4 regions of the Pseudarthrobacter sp. NIBRBAC000502771 genome follow, and region 3 is predicted to be linked to each of the others. Evidence: riboswitches for the same ligand, from Rfam matches in the RefSeq annotation. Region 3 holds a riboswitch; each other region holds the start of a gene.
The links. A riboswitch is a leader RNA that binds a small molecule or an ion and turns the genes downstream of it on or off. The one in region 3 is predicted to bind cyclic di-AMP.
Positions count from the first base shown of each region.

Region 1 (5,001 bases), 1.9 Mb from region 3:
CCAGCACCGCCCAGAACAACTCGCTGGCCCGGATCGTGCACATCGTGGAGGCCGAGCAGTCCCGGAAAGGCCCGGGCCAGCGCCTGGCCGACTCCATCGCCAGACGACTCGTCCCCGGCATTCTCATCGTCGCAGCGCTGATCGTCACCTTCGGCTTCATCGTCGGAGAACCGCTGCTGTGGTTCGAACGCGCCCTCGTCGTCATCGTCGCGGCCTCACCCTGCGCATTAGCCATCTCCGTACCCGTCACCGTCGTCGCCTCCGTCGGCGCGGCAAGCCGCATCGGCGTACTCATCAAAGGCGGAGGCGCCCTTGAGACGCTCGGCAGGATCCGCACCATCGCCCTGGATAAGACCGGAACACTCACCCGTAACAAGCCAGCGGTGATCGATGTCGCCGCTACCGGCACGGCCACACGGGAACAGGTCCTGGCCCTCGCCGCCGGACTGGAAGCCCGCAGCGAACACCCGCTCGCCCGTGCCATCCTCGCAGCCACCACCGAACGCGCGGCTGTTACCGACGTTGACACCGTCCCCGGCGCCGGCCTCGAGGGTCGGTTTGACGGCAGGGTCGTTCGTCTCGGCCGCCCCGGGTGGATCAACGCCGGGCCCCTCACCCCCGACGTCGAGCGGATGCAGCACGCCGGCGCGACGGCCGTCCTGATCGAGGATGGCGGCCAGGTCATCGGCGCCGTCGCCGTACGGGACGAACTGAGGCCCGAGGCCCGGGAAGTCATCGCCAGACTCAGCGCCTCCGGCTACAAAACCGCCATGCTCACCGGTGACAACCTCATCACCGCCACAGCCCTGGCCCAGGAAGCGGGCATCACAGAGGTTCACGCGGACCTCCGCCCCGAGGATAAGGCCGAGATCATCCGCACGCTCAAAGGCCGCGCCCCCACCGCCATGGTCGGCGACGGCGTCAACGACGCCCCAGCCCTCGCGACCGCCGACACCGGCATCGCCATGGGCGCCATGGGCACGGACGTCGCGATTGAAACAGCAGACATCGCCCTGATGGGAGAGGACCTGAACCACCTGCCCCAGGTCCTCACTCACGCCCGCCGGACCCGGAGCATCATGCTCCAGAACGTTGGCTTGTCCCTGCTGCTGATCGCTGTGCTGATCCCGCTGGCACTGTTCGGACTGCTCGGCCTGGCCGCCGTGGTCCTCATCCACGAACTGGCCGAAATAGCCGTGATCGCCAACGGAGTCCGCGCCGGACGGATCAGCCGCAAGACCACACTTCGTGCGCCCGAACCCGCCCCCACGCTGGAACCGGCAGCGTGAGCGCCCAAACCATAGGGCGTCAGGACTCACCCGCCGCCACAGCGCGACGGTCCAGGGCGGTGGTGCTGCTTGGCGCCGCCGTCCTGGCGGCGGCCGACCTGGCCCTCAAGGCGCTGGCAGAGGCCATACTCTCCAACGGCACGGCGACTGACCTCGGCCCCATCAACATCAAGCTGCTCTATAACCGCGGCGTCGCCTTCAGCTTCGGGGCTGATCTGTCCCCGTGGGTTGTTATCACCGTCACCGGCGTGATCATCGCTGCCCTACTCTGGTACGCCGTAACCTCCGCCCCTTCCATGACCGGCCTCACCCGGGCCGGGGCCGCGGCGCTGCTCGGAGGAGCCGTCGGAAACTTCGTTGACAGGCTCGACGGACAGGGAGTTGTCGATTACTTCCACAGCGGCTGGTTCCCCACCTTCAACCTTGCCGACGTGTTCGTCACCGCCGGGGCGGCGCTCCTGGTCCTGGGCAACGTCATCACCCGACCGCCCCGGACCGGCCACTAGTCCTTCAGCCGGGCCTTCGCCTCCAGGCGGCGGTGGCCAGGTCGCGCCAGCTCCGACAAGGTCTTTACTCTGGAGTGCACGGGCGGAAAGGGAACCTCGGACGGCACCCCAAGGGGTCGAGTCCGAGCACTGGCTGCAGCGCTGATTGGGGGGCTGCCTGAGACCCGCAGCAGCCGTGCGCACGTTATGCAAATGTGACAATAGCCCAGGTTCTCCGGTACGGTCGGAGGCGTGCCGGTCTCAGAATGCGGCACTCCTGAGCAGATTGCCTAACTCTGCCGCTGCCTTGGGATCCGTTCGCAAAATTCGTCCGGCAGAGACGGGGAACCCAAACGTGGCCCGCTTAGTGCAGGCCTTGGGGTGAAGCCGCGCCTCCAGCATTGCGCTGGAACAGCGGCCGGGTGTCTCCCATCCGAATCCGACAGCTAACCTCGCAGGCAGTGGGAGAGGCCCTTTCATGTCGATTCGCCGTGCTCACGGCCGCCACCGCGCGGCCCCTGTCCAGACCAGTGCCCTTGCGGTCCTGTCCAAATCCGTTGCCGAGAACGCCGGTGGCGTAGGCCGCCAGGCAGCGGTCATCGCAGCAGCCTCCGGCCTGATCCTGACCAGCGGGATCGCCGCGCAGGCAGCAGAGGCCCCGGCCCAGCGCGAGGCCGAGCCGGCCTCAAATGTTGAGCTCGCCAGCCAGGTACAGGCCCCGCTCAGTGCAGATGCGTCAATCCAGATCTCCTTTGAGCGTCCTGCCGTGAAGACGACCCCGGCACCGGTCGTCGAAGCGCCTAAACCCGTCCCCGCAGAGACCCCCCGCGCTGCCGTGCCCGCCGCGGGTGCGACCGCTGCTGCGGCTCCGGCCAAGGCCCAGGTCACTGTCACGCCGGCCGCCGCGCCCGTGGCCGCTCCGGCAGGCGGAGTCAACGCCACCATGCTTTCCTCGGCCTACGCCCAAATCGGCATGATTCAGGACTGCACACGCCTGGTGGAAAACGCGCTTAACGCTGCCGGGATCCCCGTCGGAGACCTCGGCCCCATGCAGTTCATGAACTACGGCACCGTCGTCAGCGATCCCCAGCCCGGCGACATGGTCATGCAGCCCGGTCACGTCGGGATCTATGTCGGCAACGGCCAGGTCCTCAGCTCCGGGCTGAACGGGAAGAACGAAACCGCCGTGCACCCCCTGACCTGGATGACGTCCAAGGGAGCTGTGACGTTCGTCCGCGCAGGAGCCTAAGAACCAACTGAAAGGCCGGTGGTTTCGGTGCCTTGGGGGCTCCGAAACCGCCGGCCTTCAGTGTGCCGGTGGGGAAGCGGCAGCTTCCGCTGGCCTCATCGGTTCCCGCCCTTTTCGATCCAGCGCATGCTGTATCGTCAGGGAAGGCAATCCGCTGCCGCAGCATCGTCTAGGCATGAGGCCCGCGACGTGCGCCGGAGAGCCCATTTGAAGAGGAAGTTTAGGATTCGACCATGCCAGATGAAACGATGAGCGACAGTACCCGGTCGGACGCGAACCGGGGAGGTATGCCCCTCGCTGCCAAGCGGCTTGTGCTCCTGGGTGGCCTGGGTATCCCCGTCGGATTGGTGGCCGGGCCGTATCTGCTGGGGCTGCAGCTCCTGGCAGTCGCCGGGGTCGTGGCGATAGCCGTCGCCTTGTCTTACCGGCAGGGCAGCGCATGGTTTTCCGGATGGTCATGGGTGACAGCTTGTGCGGGCCTGGCGTGGACGGGGGCCACCGTCGCCTACTGGCTGACTATTATCGCGGCCGCCGACGCGTCAGCACCGGCACCGCCGGTATCCTCCGTGTTGTTCTCCGTGGGTGTGACAGCATGCCTGGTGATGGCCGGGGCCGTTTTGGCTGCTGCGGTCTGCAGGTACCGGGACCGCAGGCGGTCGGCGAGGGCCGAGCATCAGCGGCCAGGCACCATTTCCACGTCCTAAAGGAGATGCCGGCCCCGGATGGCACTCTTGTGAAGAGGCGGCCGGGGCCGGCATCTGGAGAACTCCTTGCGGGTCAGTTTCCCCCGGTACCGGTCGGCTCCCGGCGACGCCGGGCAAGGTAAAGGATGCCGCCCAGGATGGCGAGGATGACTGCGCCGATGCCTACGACGAGCAAAGCGTTGCTGTCATCCGGGCGCGGAGCCATCGGAACGGTGGTTGCCGCCGCGCTCTGGGTTGCCGACGGCGCGGCCGAGGGCGGCACCGATGCTGTTGTGGCCGGCGCCGCCGCCGGTGTTTCTGCCCCGGGGTCCTGGACCGTGAAAGAGTACTTTCCCTCGATGGGGTGGCCGTCTGAGGAAACCGTCCGCCACAGCACGGTGTAGGGACCGTTGCTTCCCGGGGCGACCTTTGTCGAGATGGTCGGTCCCGTCACGGTGACTTGGCCGTCGCTGAGGGTCTTTCCCGTTGAGTCAGTCACGGTGATGACACTGAGGTTCAAGCTCTGTGAGTCCGTGGGCGGCTCCGACAAGGTCAAAGACACGCTGGCAGGGGCGGCTGTCACTGTCGCGTCCCGCTCGGGGGACGTGGACTGAAGAGCGTCGTGGGCGTGCGCTGGTCCCGCCCCGATGGCTGCGAGCAGCAGCGCGCCGGCGAGAGCCAGGCCTGCCCGGGAGCGAGTGGTTATTTTACGTGTTGTCATGGGGTCGTCGATTCTGTTCATATCCGGTTGCCGGGCACGCCTCTTCGTACCGGGCCGCCCTGCCGCCGGCGGCGAAGGGCTTATGATCTGCAGAATCTAAGTGGTGGTCCGCGGACAACGACCTGGACGGGGGTTCTGCAGCCCCTGTCCACGGATCGCCCCGGACGCGGGGGGTGGCGGAAGTCCGCCGGAAGGACGGCGGGAACGAGGGCGCCGCACAACGGGCGCAGCCACGCGGCAAGCGCCCAAAGGGCAGCCTCGCCGCGGGCAATGAGGACTGCTGTACCCAGCGTCGCGGCGAGGTGGACGAACGTCATGTAAGTGCCCGGGTCGGCCACCAAGTGCTGATGGGACGCGGCACCTTCAAGGTTCAGCAAGGACGGCCCGTGGTGGGCAGGGCCGGGGCGGCCCGCCGCGGGCGTTGAAAGCGTTGAAAACCCCAGGTGCAGGGCGAGTTGGGATCCGCAGAGGTAGAAGGAAAGCCGCGGTGCCGTCAGTTTCGCCCCCGCGACCAAGACCGCGGAGAGTCCTACGACAGCGGCAAGCGCCGCCATGATCGGCAGCGCTGGAAGCT
Region 1 covers NZ_CP041187.1:993,567-998,567, reverse strand. Annotated here, with positions in the region: gene NIBR502771_RS04785 (cation-translocating P-type ATPase) at 1-1,289, shown strand, start outside; gene lspA (signal peptidase II) at 1,286-1,795, shown strand; cyclic di-AMP (ydaO/yuaA leader) riboswitch at 2,054-2,249, shown strand; gene NIBR502771_RS04775 (NlpC/P60 family protein) at 2,253-3,023, shown strand; gene NIBR502771_RS04770 (hypothetical protein) at 3,257-3,727, shown strand; gene NIBR502771_RS04765 (copper resistance CopC family protein) at 3,801-4,427, opposite strand; gene NIBR502771_RS04760 (hypothetical protein) at 4,508-5,001, opposite strand, start outside.
Region 1: another riboswitch for cyclic di-AMP. It lies ahead of NIBR502771_RS04775 (NlpC/P60 family protein); the one in region 3 lies ahead of NIBR502771_RS21020 (M23 family metallopeptidase).

Region 2 (5,001 bases), 1.9 Mb from region 3:
ACACGGGAGATCAAGGGCACGCCAGGTGGTGAGCCGGTCGATGTGCTCGTTCATCGCCCGTGCGTTGGCGCGCAGCGGTGCCTGCCGCAGCCAGCCGATTTCAGTCGATGAACTCTCAGGGCGACGGAGAAGCAACCCGTCCAGTCGTTTGCAGTGGTCCGCGGACAACTGCTCACACAGGGTGGCGTAAATGTTCCGGTTCGCCTTGGTCAGGGCCTGAGCGCAGGCCCGTTCAATGACGCTGACGCCAGGCAGAGCGACCTTCCTTGCCCGCAGGAAGTCCCTCGCGCCTTCGACCAGGAGCAAACCCTTGTCTGTTTGCGCAGCCACGGCGCCCACGTGCTCCACGAGCTGGCGGAAGTCTGCAATTCCGAACGCTGACATGCCCAGGTACGCGCGGATCTCTCTCCCGTGCTCCTGCCGCGTTTCCTCACGGGTTCCATACTCGTCCCAGGCCTCGGATGAAACGGACAGGCGGGATGCCAGCCAGGAAACGACTTCAAGGGGCACTTGGGTGTCTTCGGCCAGCTGGATCCCCGGGTGACGCAGTAGAGCCAGTTGGACGCTGAAGCCCAGCTTGTTCGCGTCTCCGCGACGCTGGCGGATCAACGACATATCCGCCTCACTGAGCGTGTAGTGGGCTGCGATGTCCTCTGTTCCGGTGGGTATTGCCAGGATATGGCTACGCTCGGCAGCCGTGAGCAAAGAGCGCAGAGCCACTTCAGAAGCTCTTATCTGCTACGCCGCCGTGCCCGGCGGACATGCTGCCGTTCTGCTGTGACATGCAAGGCCCGCCGTTCATGGTTTGGCGAGGTGCCGGTAGATGGTTGGCCGGGTGACGCCGAACTCCTGGGCGATGTGCTCGACCGTGTGTGCACGCTTGCCGTCGGGCCCCTTTTCTTCATACATTTCGCGGGCCAGCCTGACCTGACGGGGGCCTAGTTTTGGTTTCTGCCCGCCGGTCCGCCCCCGCGCACGGGCAGCGGCCAGACCGTCACGGGTCCGTTCAGACATCAGCGCGTGTTCGAACTCGGCGATAGAGCCAAGTATTTGGAAGAACATCCGCCCCAGCGCGGTGGAGGTATCGATGCCCTGGTCCAGGACCACTAGGTCAACACCACGCACCTGCAGCGTATTGGATAAGTCGATGAGGTTTTCCAGCGACCGCCCGAGCCGGTCGAGTTTGGTGACGACGAGCTGATCACCCGCCCGGTTGGCCGAGAGCAGCGCTTTGTCGAGTTCGGGTCTGCGGGCGAGTTTTCCGGAGGCTGTGTCAATGAAGATCTGCTCACAGCCTGCCGCTGTCAGGGCGTCGTGCTGGGCTTCGGGGTGCTGGTCATGGGTTGAAACCCGTCCGTATCCGATACGCATCCTCAAAATGTATCAGTAACCCGGCTGGACGTTACATAGAAGGGTACACGCGAAGCATTACAAATGAGGTCCCGTGCTTCCGCACTTCTTCGAACTCGACTGGGAGCGTATTGCGAACGATCGTTACCGGTCAGGCGGAAGATGCTTATTGCCACTCTTCCGCGGGTTTGGTCCCTGCAATGATAGGCGACGACGAGTAGTCCGGTGGCGAACATGATGGCGAGACCCCGCCCGTAGTGGCGCGCTCACCCGGCGCAGTGACGGCCATTCCGTATGGATAACGGAATTATTACCGTCCGGGCTGGTCGGCTATAGTTGACCGGAAGCATCGATACCAAAACGTTACCTGATCCGGAGCCGAGCTCTGCCAGCGGATCAGGTGCACGAGTCACCAACTGGCAGAGGCGGAGGAACCACAACCGGCAGTCGCAGGACTGCCTCGGGGTGAAGTCCGTCAGCAGCAAGCCCTCGTCCAGATAAGGATCCTTCCGGGGACATCTCTGCGCAAAGTGCTTGTTACGGCGGACCGGGTCTTTGAACTCTCTGACCCGAATCCGACAGCTAACTTCGCAGGCTATCCAGAGAGGAAAAAGTCTTGGCCACGCAATACTCCAGGGGCCGTCGACGCGCGGCAGGCCCCGCTTCGGCGCGTCGAGTGACCGAGGCGTTTACCGCGGAGAGGCCCCGCGATCCGCAGCGCGAAGCACGCCGTCGCCGGGGACCCTTCCGCCAGATCACAGATTTCGCCGCCTCCAGCGGCGTCGGCCAAAAGGGCGGCATGGCGTTGGCAGCAACGGGCCTGGTACTCACCGTGAGCGTTCCGGTGACCGGCCCGGTGATGGCAGCGCAGGAACCCGTTCAGGCCGCGTCCGCCGTTTCCGCCGCCCCACAGCCTGAAATTTCCGCGGCGCCCGGAGCCCGGATCGACTTCAGCCGCTCCATCGTGGCCACGAAGGCGGACCCGGACGGCAAGCTGAAACAGCTACTCAGTGCCCAGTCGGCCGGTTCCATCACCCGTGCAGCCTCCGCTGGAACTCTTGGCAATCCGCTCGCTGCGATGACCGTGGTTTCGCCGTTCGGGTACCGGGTCAGTCCCATCACAGGCGGCTCAGGGGACTTCCATCGGGGAGAAGACCTCGTGGCCCAGTGCGGCACTTCCGTCCTGGCCGCTGCCGCAGGCACCGTCACCTTCGCAAGTTGGGACCAGTATGGCGGAGGGAACCGCGTGGTCGTGGATCACGGCAACGGCCTGAAAACCACCTACAACCACCTGTCTTCCTTCAACGTGACCAATGGACAGAAAGTGTCCCGGGGAGACGTGGTGGCCTTCAGTGGAACCACGGGCGCCTCCACCGGCTGCCACCTGCACTTCGAGGTTGAAGTCAACGGTAACGTTGTCGACCCCACCGGCTGGCTCTAGATTCAACCGATGGCAAGCTCTCAAATCGTAGTGACGTGCCATGACCTGAATGTGACATTGTTTCCAAACCCCGGCTGATCTAGCTGTACCCAGCCATCAGGTTGGTGACCCTCGCGTGATCGGGGTGTCCTTGATGGCGGCGTGGATGCGTTCAGAGTTGTAGTAGTTCAGCCAACCGGTTCCGGACGGCAGTACGACGGTGCCGTATTCCGGCAGGCGGGACAGTCGCCTGGGCGTGCGGGGCGGGCGGAGCGCAAGGCTTTCCAATGGGCCCGGGCCCTGGGCAGCATACAGCCGATCAGGGAAATGAACAGCAGGATGTAGGTCGCGGAGAACCAAGCCGAAGAATACACGTCGTAGAACTGCAGCGCGTCAAGGATTCTCCCGAAGTCCGGGTTGTCCCTTGATATGGCGGGGCACGACGGCAGGATTCGCCGGACGCTTCGGGAAGAGTGAGCCCGGGACAGCGGCCACGGCCAGCAGGAGCGGCAGGAACAAGGTCGTGCGCATGCTGGGCAGCTGGGTCCAGGCCCAGCGCAGCATGCCGGAAGCCCAAGTGGCGGGGGAACCGCGGTCGCGGCCTCCGCGGGAGGCCGACTGGCCCCCGGAGCCGCTGTGCACAGGCATCGGCTACTTTCCGATCGTGGCGGCGCGGTGCGGTTCCATTGACCGCATCTTCTACAATACGTAGAAGTGATGTTTAATGGAGGCGTCAATCGCTGCGTGGCCGGGCCCTTTGACCTGGGCGGCACGGGTGCCCTTCGGGCATGAGGTGGGCATCACCGGCACTCCGGCCGTAGGCATCCAAATGCCGCGAGGCCCGGTTCATTCCCAGAAAACCACAACGAAAAGAGAATCAAAGGTGGCGACCGACTACGACGAAGCGCGACCCGATGTTGCAGAGTCGCGCCATGCCACGCTTCAGGCGCTCCGGTCCGCGAACGCCCCGGATGCCCGCAGTGTGGTCAGCGCGCTGGATGAGGCTGACACGACCGACGGTGTGGAACTGCCCGGGGCTGACCTCTCCGATGAGGTACTGGCCATAGAGGTCATCCCGCAAAAGGATGACGAGTTCACCTGCTACTCCTGTTTCCTGGTCCGGCACCGTTCACAGATCGCCATCGGGAGTGACGGCTACGCTTCCTGCCTCGAATGCGAAAGCTGACTCTTTAGACCACAGCCGGAACCAGCATTGCTCCGGCCGCGTGTGGACCGGAACGTACGCACCGAACCTAGCTCTCGCTCTTATCCGGAACGATCGAGGCGGCCGCTGGTCCCGTTCACCGGCGAAGATCCCGAGCCTTTCGGTTTGGGAAAAGCCATCACGTAGTCGGTTCGGCTGCGGACACCTGCATGCTGCGCCAGCGCGGCCTACCGGTGTGGCAAAGAGGCTGTACCAACTCAGTTGAGACAGTGTCTCCGCGGCAGCATCGTGCAGACCGGACTCCACACCAAACCCGCCCAGATCGACGCCATCAAACTATCCGAGAACGAACTGAGCATCCACGGCAGCTGGTGCTTCAGCATCAACGACTGGCCGCGGATAATCCGCCTGATTGCCCGGGCAACTACCCGGTCAGCAAAGCCATCACATCCACCATCGACATCAAGGACGTCGTGCCGCTGGGCTTTGACGTACTATCGGACCCCCAGGGAGCGGAACTAAAGATTCTTGTCCGCCCCCTGATCGGGCGCCCGGGACCAATTCGCGGAAAACTGGCGCTAAGCCGTCCACGTCGCCGAACGGTACCGATCGTTGCCGTACGCCGGCAAACGGCCCATGAGCTCGTTCCGGATGCCCGTGCGATGGGTCGGCCCCACTTCCGTGCACTCTTGGTCGGGCATCTACGATAACAACATTCTATTCCGCTATCATCGATATATGGCGATTCAATTTGAGGTTCCGGCGGATTCCTGCGGCCAGCTCGATCCCGCGGCGGCACTGTTCCATTCCCTAAGCGACCCGACCCGACTGAGCATCGTGAAGCGGATGGCCGGCGGGGAGGTGCGCGTCGGTGACCTCACGGGAGAGCTGGGTCTGGCCCAGTCCACGGTCTCGGCGCACATGGCATGCCTGCGCGACTGCGGCCTCGTTCAGGGCAGGGTGCAAGGCCGGAGCGTGTACTACTCGCTGTCCCGTCCGGAGCTGATGGACATGCTGGCCCAGGCCGAGGTCCTCCTCGCCGCCACCGGCAACGCGGTCAGCCTTT
Region 2 covers NZ_CP041187.1:1,658,256-1,663,256, forward strand. Annotated here, with positions in the region: gene NIBR502771_RS07740 (Tn3 family transposase) at 1-720, opposite strand, end outside; gene NIBR502771_RS07745 (recombinase family protein) at 799-1,371, opposite strand; cyclic di-AMP (ydaO/yuaA leader) riboswitch at 1,717-1,962, shown strand; gene NIBR502771_RS07750 (M23 family metallopeptidase) at 1,967-2,791, shown strand; partial or broken gene NIBR502771_RS07755 (cytochrome c biogenesis protein ResB) at 2,966-3,334, opposite strand; gene NIBR502771_RS20695 (hypothetical protein) at 3,294-3,482, shown strand; gene NIBR502771_RS07760 (DUF4193 domain-containing protein) at 3,654-3,956, shown strand; gene NIBR502771_RS07765 (helix-turn-helix transcriptional regulator) at 4,674-5,001, shown strand, end outside.
Region 2: another riboswitch for cyclic di-AMP. It lies ahead of NIBR502771_RS07750 (M23 family metallopeptidase); the one in region 3 lies ahead of NIBR502771_RS21020 (M23 family metallopeptidase).

Region 3 (5,001 bases):
CACGCCTATGGACGTCCCCATGGCGTGGACGTGGCTGGCCGCCATGGCCTGCAGCTGCGTCGTCCCCCCTGGTCCTGCCATTGACATGGTGGGGCCCGGGGGCATGTCGTGGGCACCGCCCATAACGTGCATGCCGAAGATGCCGGCAATGACGGCCAGGGCCGCGGTCAGGAACCCTCCCCTCAGGAGGAAGGCCGTGAAAAGGCGACGATGCGCTGGAGTCACGACTCTTCCTCCTTTCCGTAGAGTTCTCTCACAACAAGGGTAAACCGGCAGGATGTTCCTGCCGGCCGGCTCCTTCTAGTTCAACGCGCGGGCCTGCATGTCCGTCTGCCGCTCCCGCTCAGCGACGTCGGCACCGGGATGGGCGGCTTTTCAGGTCGCCCGGGGGCACCTGCGGGTGGTGACGTTGCGGAAATGGCCCTCCTCGCCGGGAGGCACAATGCCCCGGCGCGAGCAGAAGGTGCCGGGGACATGCAGATTCTAGATGCCGGCGAAGGTGTACCCGGCCGCAGTCACAGCCTCCCGCATCACTGCCGCGTCGACCGTACCTTGCACCCGCAGGCGGGAGCGGCCGCCGGGGACGAGGTCAACGGAGGCAGATTCCACCCCATCAACGGCAGAGACAGCCTTCTCGACCGTCTGCACGCAGTGCCCGCAGGTCAAGCCGTCCACAGCGAATTCAACGGTAGTGGCACCGGCGGCTGCGGTGGGGGAAGGGGCGGCTTCGGTCGAGCAGCAGCTGCACCCCGATGCCGCGGCAAGCGGCAGCTGGGAACGGTTTTCGGTTCCACACATGTCAGTTTCCATTCCTTGACGAAGGACTAATGGGCGCTGGGATTGAACGGCTGTGAGAGCCGGGCGCAGGGGCCGGCCGGGACATACCACTTCACTGACAACAGCAGAAACTATACCGGGTGGGGGTATCAGGAAGAAAGTAAACGACCTGTGATCTGCATCTTATGTTATTCAAATGTGACAAGTGATGCGTGCGTGAAGTACGGTCGAAGCCGTGCCGGTTTCTCCGAATGCGGCACTCCCGAGCAGACTTGCCTAACTCTGCCGCTGCCCGGGATCCGTTCGCAACTTTCGTCCGGCAGAGACGGGGAAACCAACACTGGCCTGCTGTGGGCAGGCCTTGGGGTGAAGCCGTGCCTGGTTCCTTTGGTACCAGCCTCGGCCGGGTGTCTCCCATCCGAATCCGACAGCTAACCCCGCAGGCAGTGGGAGAGGCCCTTTCATGCCCATGCGCAAAGCTCACGGCCGTCACCGCGCGGTCCCTGTCCAGACCGGCACGCTTGCGGTGCTGTCCAAATCGGTCGCCGGAAACGCCGGTGCCGCCGGCCGGCAGGCGGCCGTTATCGCCGCGGCGTCCGGCCTTGTCCTGACCAGCGGCATTGCCGCCCAGGCAGCCGATGCCCCGGCCCAGCGTGAGGCGGAGCCGGTTCAGGCGATGGAAGTCGCCAGCCAGGTCCAGGCTCCGCTCAGTGCGGATGCAACGGTCCAGATTTCCTTCGAGCGTCCCGCGGTGGAGACCACCCCGGCTCCGGTCGTGGAAGCACCCAAGCCGGTCGCCGTCGAGGCGCCCAAGGCGTCCGCCGCACCCGCGGTGGCTGCAACGGCTGCGCCCGTGAAGGCGCAGGTGACGGTTGCCCCTGCTGCCGCCACTCCTGTAGCCGCGCCCGCGGCCAGCGGTATCAACGCCATCATGGTTTCCTCCGCCTACGCCCAAATCGGCATGATCCAGGACTGCACCCGGCTGGTCGAAAACGCACTCAACGCTGCCGGCATCCCTGTCGGGGACCTGGGCCCGATGCAGTTCATGAACTACGGCACCGTGGTCACCGACCCGCAGCCTGGTGACATGGTCATGCAGCCCGGCCACGTGGGAATCTACGTCGGCAACGGCCAGGTCCTCAGCTCGGGTCTGAACGGGAAGAACGAAACCGCCGTACACCCGCTGACCTGGATGACGTCCAAGGGCAGCGTCACGTTCGTCCGCGCCGGTAAGTAAGCCACTGAAGGCCGGTGATGCACTGCCTTGGGGGCTGTGCATCACCGGCCTTCAGCATCCCTGCCGCAATCGGGACTACACCCTCATTGCGGGCCGCCCGAAGCGGCGCAGCCGCAACGAGTTGGAAACCACCAAGACCTGGCTGGCGGCCATCGCGGCGCCTGCGATCACCGGGTTCAGCAGGCCCAGCGCGGCGACCGGGATGACCACGGCGTTGTAGAAGACCGCCCAGAACCGGTTGGTGTTAAGGGGGCGCCAGCGTCCGGGGGGACAGTCAATCGGTTGGGCGACCTGGCCAGATCACTCCCCCATCATCGCCGGATCCCCCGATCGCGATGTACGCCGCCACTATTGGGCAATGCGCAGCTGCTTGGGTCAAGCAGCCGCGAGTGGAATGAATAACGGATTTGTAACTTATGCGAACGATTCGCTACTCTAGAGAGGCATACCCCTGGCGGGTATGTGTTGACCGCTACGCCAAACCCCGCCGGCGGTCAATAACTATGAGCTTCTCAAGGCGGGGGCGGAGGATCCACTTACGGCGCCGGAGCGCGTCTTGGGGTGAAGCTACCTGGCGGCTGCGTTACCGCGCGTCCTCCAGCAGCCGGACAGTCCACTCGTCCGAATCCGACAGCTAACTTCGCCGGCGCCGAGAGGACCACAATCTTGTCTGCCCAGCCCAGACACGGCCGTCGCCGTGCCCTTCCTGCTACCAGGACACGCCGCCCCCTTTTGCGTGACGCTGCCATTCTGCTGCGCAGCCATCAGTGGGGCGTTACAGCTGCCGTCACGGGAATGATCGCCCTCACGGCCCTTTCGGCCGCGCAGGCCGACCCGGGTGGCCGAGCCGGAGCTCCGGACCGGGCCGCCGCGTCCGCAGTTCCTGCCGTTGAGGCTGCAGTTACCGCAGTGCCAACCGCCTCCCTGACCTTTGACAGCCCCGCGGTAACCTCCCAGCCGGCTCCTAAACCTGCGTCGCCCGTGGAGGCTGCCGGAACGGTTGCAGCATCGACTCCAGTAGCACCGGCGGCTGCGCTGGCCCCCACTGCACAGTCCCGCGGCCTGAGGGCACCACTGGCCGCCATGAACGTGAGCTCCCCCTTCGGATTCCGTGTCAGCCCCATCACCGGAGCTGCCGGCGAACTGCACATCGGCATCGACCTGACAGGAGCATGCTCGACCCCGGTGTTCGCTGCAGGCCCAGGGAAAGTCGTTGAGGCAGGCTGGAGCCCCTATGGCAGTGGCAACCGGATCGTTGTGGATCATGGCAACGGGATGAAGACCACTTACAACCACTTGGCCAGCATCGGTGTTTCGATTGGGCAACCAGTAACGCAGGGCCAACAGATTGCCGGCGTTGGTACGACCGGGGCGTCAACTGGTTGCCATCTGCATTTCGAAGTCCTGATTAACGGTGCGACCGTAAATCCCTCGGCCTACATATAAGGAGAGACCGGTTTCCGGCTTCAAGTCCGTCAGCTGTTCATGGTTGCGGAAACGTAGAGTGGCGCCGACAGGAAGCTTCCGATGACCGGACCTCCTCCGGCGCTTCAGCCGTACCGGTCCCGCGCCTGCCTCAGTGGATCCTCTCCTACCTTCTTCTGCCAGCCTGGAGGCCCAGAAACATGACGTCCGTTTTAACTGGACAGGTCGTCATGGCCACAGGCATTACCGGGGCACACGGCCGCAGCTCGACCCCGTCGTGTCCGTCCACGAACTTGCGTTCTGCCCCATGACCCGGATGACCCCAAAGGCGCCGCGACGTTTGTCCGCGCCGGTGAATAAACTGCTGAAGGCCGGTGATGCACTGCCTTTGGGGGTTGTGTATCACCGGCCTTCACCATCCCTGCCGCAGGCGGAAGGGGATTCACCTCATCGCGGCCCGTCCGAAGCGGCGCAATCGCAGCGAGTTGGTCACCACCAGGACCGAGCTGGCGGCCATCGCGGCCCCGGCGATCATCGGGTTCAGCAGGCCCAGCGCGGCGACCGGGATGCCCACGGCGTTGTAGAAGAAGGCCCAGAACAGGTTGGTCTTGATCGTGGCCAGCGTCTTTCGGGAGAGCTCGATGGCTTGCGCGACCTGCCCGAGGTCACTTCCCATGACCGTGAGGTCTGCTGCGGCGATCGCCACATCGGTCCCGCTGCCCATGGCGATGCCAAGGTCAGCCTGGGCCAGGGCGGCGGCGTCGTTGACGCCATCCCCTGCCATCGCCACGGTTCCGCCGGTCTCCTGCAGCCGGCGCACGGCCTCAACCTTGCCTTCTGGCAGGACCCCTGCCAGCACATCCGCGGCCGGGATGCCCACCTGCGCGGCAACGGCCAGCGCCGCGGCTGTGTTGTCGCCGGTCAGCAGGACCGGACGCAGTCCGAGCTCCTTGAACCTGCCGATCGCAGCCGCTGAGCCCGGCTTGATGGTGTCGGTGAGGCTGATCAGGCCGCCGGCCTCTCCGTTCACGCCGACCCAGATCACGGTCGCTCCGGAGTCCTCCAGCGCGTGCAGATGTTCCATGCTTTCTGCAGGGGTGTCGATGCCATTGTCCCGAAGCCAGCCGGCGCGTCCGACGACAATTGAGCGTCCGTTGACAGTGCCGCGCACGCCCCCGCCCGGGGCGCTGACGAAGTCGGCCACCGCCGCCAGGGGACCGTGTTCGCGTGCGGCCCGTGCAATGGCGTGGGCCACGGGGTGTTCGCTGGCCGCTTCGACCGCCCCGGCCAGGGCGAGCAGCTCGTCCCCGTCGGCCCCGGTCAGGCTCCGGACAGCGGAGACGGACAGTTTGCCGCTGGTGACGGTCCCGGTCTTGTCCAGCACGATGGTGTCCACGGTTCTGGTGTCTTCCAGGACCTGCGGGCCCTTGATCAGGATGCCCAGTTGCGCGCCGCGCCCGGTCCCGGTGAGCAGTGCCGTGGGAGTTGCCAGACCCAACGCACAGGGGCATGCAATCACCAGCACGGCTACTGCGGCGGTGAATGCCGGCTGCAGGTCCCCG
Region 3 covers NZ_CP041187.1:3,542,226-3,547,226, reverse strand. Annotated here, with positions in the region: gene NIBR502771_RS16550 (hypothetical protein) at 1-225, opposite strand, end outside; gene NIBR502771_RS16545 (heavy-metal-associated domain-containing protein) at 484-798, opposite strand; cyclic di-AMP (ydaO/yuaA leader) riboswitch at 1,041-1,237, shown strand; gene NIBR502771_RS16540 (NlpC/P60 family protein) at 1,241-2,014, shown strand; partial or broken gene NIBR502771_RS21280 (hypothetical protein) at 2,090-2,308, opposite strand; cyclic di-AMP (ydaO/yuaA leader) riboswitch at 2,480-2,675, shown strand; gene NIBR502771_RS21020 (M23 family metallopeptidase) at 3,098-3,460, shown strand; gene NIBR502771_RS16530 (cation-translocating P-type ATPase) at 3,882-5,001, opposite strand, start outside.

Region 4 (5,001 bases), 1.1 Mb from region 3:
CGGTGCTGACGCGCAACTCCCGCTCAAAAGTGGTCACGGTCAATGAGCTGGGCCTCCTGCCGTCGGAAGATTCGATCCTGGCCCCGGAGTGGGTGCCCTGGGCCGAACGTGTCCGCCCCGAGGACCAGCAGCAGGAGTCCGAAGCGGACAGCCAGGTAACGGCCGCCGCGGAAACTGAAGGCCACGCAACAGCGGCTGACGATCCAACTGACGACGCCGGCACGCAAGCGGAAGCCTGACCGCACCTCGCCACCGGGAGCCCGGCCACCCCGGAAGGGGACAACGAAATCGGCGCCGTCCGGGATGAACCGGGCGGCGCCGTCGTATGTTGTCCTGACTGTTCTCCGCGCCTACTTCCGCAGCTCGCCCACCACGTAGTCGATGCTGGACAGCAGGGCTGAGACATCGCTGGGCTCGATAGCCACGAAGGTGGCGATCCGCAGCTGGTTGCGGCCCAGCTTCCGGTAGGGCTCAGTGTCAACGATGCCGTTGGCGCGCAGGACCTTGGCCACGGCCGCGGCATCAACTGATTCGTCGAAGTCGATGGTGGCGATGACATTGGAGCGTTCCTCCGCGTTGGCCACAAACGGGGTGGCAAACTCGGAGGCCTCGGCCCAGCTGTAGATGCGTCCGGCGGAGTCTGCGGTGCGTGCGGCGGCGAAATCCAGGCCGCCGTTGGAGTTCAGCCACTGGACCTGGGTGTCCAGCGTGACCAGCGTGGACAGCGACGGCGTGTTGTACGTCTGGTTCAGGCGGGAGTTGTCGATGGCGGTCTGGAGGTCCAGGAAGTCCGGGATCCAGCGGTTGCCTGCCTTGATCCGCGCGGCGCGCTCGAGGGCGGCCGGGGAGAACAGGCCCAGCCAGAGGCCGCCGTCGGAAGCGAAGTTCTTCTGCGGGGCGAAGTAGTAGACGTCGCTTTGGGCAACGTCCACGTCCAGGCCGCCGGCCGCGGAGGTGGCGTCCACCAGGACCAGCGATCCCTCGTCGGCTCCGGAAACGCGCGTGACAGGGGCAGCAACACCGGTGGAGGTCTCATTCTGGGGCCAGGCATAGACATCAACGCCTGCCTCGGCCTGGGCCGCCGGCCGCGTGCCTGGCTCGGACTTGATGATCGAGGAAGCCTCCAGGAAGGGCGCCTTGTTGGTGGCGGCCGCAAACTTGGACCCGAACTCGCCGAAGGACAGGTGCTGGGCCTTCTTCTCCACGAGGCCGAAGCTCGCGACGTCCCAGAATGCCGTGGAGCCGCCCACGCCGAGGACCACTTCATAGCCCTCCGGGGCGCGGAAGAACTGGCTCAGCCCTTCGCGGACGGATCCCACCAGGTTCTTGACCGGCGCCTGCCGGTGCGAAGTGCCGAGGATGGTCTTGGACGCTGCTGCCAGCGCATCGATCTGTTCCTGGCGGACCTTTGACGGGCCGGCGCCGAACCGCCCATCCTTCGGCAGGAGGTCGGCGGGGATCGTGATGCTGGTGTCGCTCACAGGTGCTCCAATTCGGCGGGGACGAAAGTTTGGTCCGGACGGGCGGGTCATGGCCCGGCCGGCAGCAGGCGATGGCTGCGCAGCGGGCCTTCACCATTCTGCCTGAATGGCAGGGGCGGCGGGAGCCGGCGGGCCCAAAGTCCAGACAATGAGACGCGCCGTCCGGGCGACGCCGCCCGACGCTCGGCTATTCGGACAAACTCAAAATAGGCTAAGCTGGCCCCCGGACTACCTCGCGGGAAGAGGCGATACGGTGGGACAACGCAAGGTACTGCGCTCGAGGAGCTGAGCTGGATGACGGATCTGATCGACACTACGGAGATGTACCTCAGGACCATCCTGGAGCTTGAGGAAGAAAACATCGTTGCCCTCCGGGCCCGTATTGCCGAGCGCCTGCGCCACTCCGGCCCTACCGTGTCCCAGACCATCGGAAGGATGGAGCGCGACGGGCTCGTGGTGGTCTCCGGTGACCGGCATCTGGAACTCACTGACACCGGCCGCAAGCGGGCAACCGAGGTCATGCGCAAGCACCGGCTGGCCGAACGCCTGCTGGCCGACGTGATCGGCCTGGACTGGGCCTACGTGCATGACGAAGCCTGCCGCTGGGAACATGTCATGAGCGAGCGGGTTGAGCGGCGCATTTACGAGATGCTGGACCACCCTACCGAATCGCCCTATGGCAACCCCATCCCCGGGCTCGCCGCCCTGGGTGGACAGCCTGCCACCGGCGGCGCCGACGGAGCCATCAGCCTGGTCGAAGCCATGAAGGGCTACGCATCGGCCTCTGTTGTCACCATCAGCCGGCTCGCTGAACCGATCCAGGTGGAGCCGGAACTGCTGGCGCAACTGGACGAAGGTGGAATCCGGCCCGGTGCCGCCGTGGCGCTGGAACGCGTGGGTGACTACATCTCCGTGCGGGTCCCGGGCATCGAGGGCGCACTGGAGCTGCCGCCCGAGGTTGCCGCCCACGTTTTCGTGGCCGTGTCCCAGCCCTGAGGCCCGGCCTTTTACCCCGGCAAGGCACTTCCACGCAAAGATAACGGAATTGTTACCTAGGGTCTAAAGGCCCTATAGTGGAACCAATCGTTGATACTTAAGCGTTACCCGATCCGGAGCCGAGCTCTGCCAGCGGATCGGGTGCACGAGTCGTTACTGGCAGAGGCGGGGGAACCACAAGCGGCAGCGGGGGACTGCCTTGGGGTGAAGTCCGTCAGCAGCAAGCCTCTCCAGTGAAGGATTCTTCCGGGAATACCCCTGTGCAGAAGCTTGCCGCGGCGGGCCGGGTCTTTGATCTCTCTGACCCGAATCCGACAGCTAACTCCGCAGGCTTTTCCAGAGAGGAACCCTTCTTGACCATGCAGACCTCCAGGGGGCGCCGCCGCGCAGCCAGCCCCCCTTCGGCACCCCGGGTTGTCGAAGACGCAGCAGTGGAGCGCCCCCGCGATCTGCATCGCGACGCGCGCCGCCGTCGGGGGCCCCTGCGGCAGGTAACGGAGTTCGCCGCCGCAAGCGGGATTGGCCAGAAGGCCGGAATCGCCCTGGCTGCCACCGGACTGGTGCTGACGGTCACAGTGCCGGCCACCAGCCCGGTCATGGCCACTGATGCGTCCGGCAACGCGCCCCTGGCAGCTTCCTCCGTCAGCCCGCAGCCGCAGATTTCCGCTGATGTTGGTGCCCAGATCGACTTCAGCCGCTCCGCCGTGGTGACCCAGGCTGACCCGGACGGGAAGCTCAAGCAGCTCCTGAGTGCCCAGTCCGCCGGCTCCGTCACGCGGGCGGCGTCGGCCGGCACCCTGGCTGCACCACTAGCCTCCCTCGTCACCGCGTCACCGTTCGGATACAGGGTGAGCCCGATTACCGGCGGCTCCGGCGACTTCCACCGGGGCCAGGACTTCGTGGCTCAATGCGGGACGTCCGTCCTTGCCGCTGCGACCGGCACCGTTACCTTCGCAGGCTGGCACCAGTTCGGCGGCGGAAACCGGGTGGTCATCGACCACGGCAACGGACTGGAAACCACGTATAACCACCTGTCGTCCTTCAACGTCAAGGTGGGCCAGACGGTCTCCCGTGGAGAAGTCGTGGCGCTCAGCGGCACCACAGGTGCCTCCACCGGCTGCCACCTGCACTTCGAGGTGCAGGTCAACGGCGAAGTGGTCGACCCCATGGGCTGGCTGTAACGAATGATTGCCCACTCTCAGATCGCAGCGACCTGCCGTGACCTGAATGTGACATTGAAACAAAACTGCTGTACCGTCTAACTCGCGTCAACTTTTCCGAAGTTGACGCTCTTGAGTGGATTGCCTAACTCTGCCACCGCTCAAGGTCCGTTCGCATTTCATCGTCTGGCAGGGGCGGGGGAACCAATTTTGGCCTTCTCTCCAGAAGGCCTTGGGGTTAAGTCACCAGCTTCCCAGGAAGCTGCGTGGCCGGGTGACTCCCATCCGAATCCGACAGCTCACCTCGCAGGCATTGGGAGAGGCTACCTTCGTGTCTTCACGCCATCATTCTGCGCGCCACCGTGCGCAAACGGTTCGCACCAGCCCCTTGGACGCCGTGTCCAAGGCCGTGAGTGCAAATGCCGGGACCGTAGGCTGCCGTAGTGGCAGCCGCATCGGGCCTGATCCTGAGCATGGGCCTGCCAGCAAACGCCGCTGACACCACCGCCGGTGTCTCTGCATCCACCGAGTCCGGCTCGGCACAGACGGCACTGGCCGTCACGGCCGCCCCCACGGCCACGGTTTCCTTCGAGCGCCCGGTCGTCAAGACCACCGCCGCTCCGAAGGTGGAGGCGGTACGTCCCCAGTCCACCGCGCCGGCCGAACGCGCCGCCGGCCAGGACGCCGCTCCCGCCGCCAAGGCTGCCGAGACTGTCTCCGCCGCAACCTCCGGCATTGCAGCCATCGCCTACACCGGCATCGGCCACTCCTATGTATGGGGCGGCACCAGCCCGGTCACCGGCTGGGACTGCTCCGGGTTCGTCCAGTGGGTCTACGCACAGGCCGGGATCAGCATCCCGCGCACCAACGCGTGGAGCATCATGACCCCGACCTCCACCCCGCAGGCGGGCGACCTCGTTGTCCAGAACGGCGGCGCGCACGTGGGTATCTACGTCGGCAACGGCATGATGATCAGCGCGCTCAACCCCTCCCAGGGCACGCTGCTGCACTCGCCCGCAGCCACCGGTACCTCGTCGTACTACCACCTCAACAAGTAGTTCTTGGGCTTAGCGCTCCAAGGGCTATTTCTTTGCCCACAGCTTTTCCGCTAGAAACCAGATCCCCGTTCGGGATGCGCCGGCGTACCCCCAAGATGCCGGCGCGTCCAGCCCCCTTTGCCTGCCTACACGCGGTCCGAAGGAAAAACGAAAGAGAGAACTCATGACGACTCGTGCTACCGCACGGCACCGCGCCGAGGTCACCAAAACCAACTCGATCGCCATCATTGCCAAAGCTGTCAGCGACAACGCCGGTGGCATGGGCCGCCAGGCTGCTGTTATCGCCGCGGCCTCCGGCCTGGTCCT
Region 4 covers NZ_CP041187.1:170,221-175,221, reverse strand. Annotated here, with positions in the region: gene NIBR502771_RS00795 (DUF3027 domain-containing protein) at 1-239, shown strand, start outside; gene serC (phosphoserine transaminase) at 351-1,481, opposite strand; gene NIBR502771_RS00785 (metal-dependent transcriptional regulator) at 1,776-2,477, shown strand; cyclic di-AMP (ydaO/yuaA leader) riboswitch at 2,585-2,826, shown strand; gene NIBR502771_RS00780 (M23 family metallopeptidase) at 2,837-3,658, shown strand; cyclic di-AMP (ydaO/yuaA leader) riboswitch at 3,770-3,964, shown strand; gene NIBR502771_RS21145 (C40 family peptidase) at 4,081-4,695, shown strand; gene NIBR502771_RS00770 (NlpC/P60 family protein) at 4,859-5,001, shown strand, end outside.
Region 4: another riboswitch for cyclic di-AMP. It lies ahead of NIBR502771_RS00780 (M23 family metallopeptidase); the one in region 3 lies ahead of NIBR502771_RS21020 (M23 family metallopeptidase).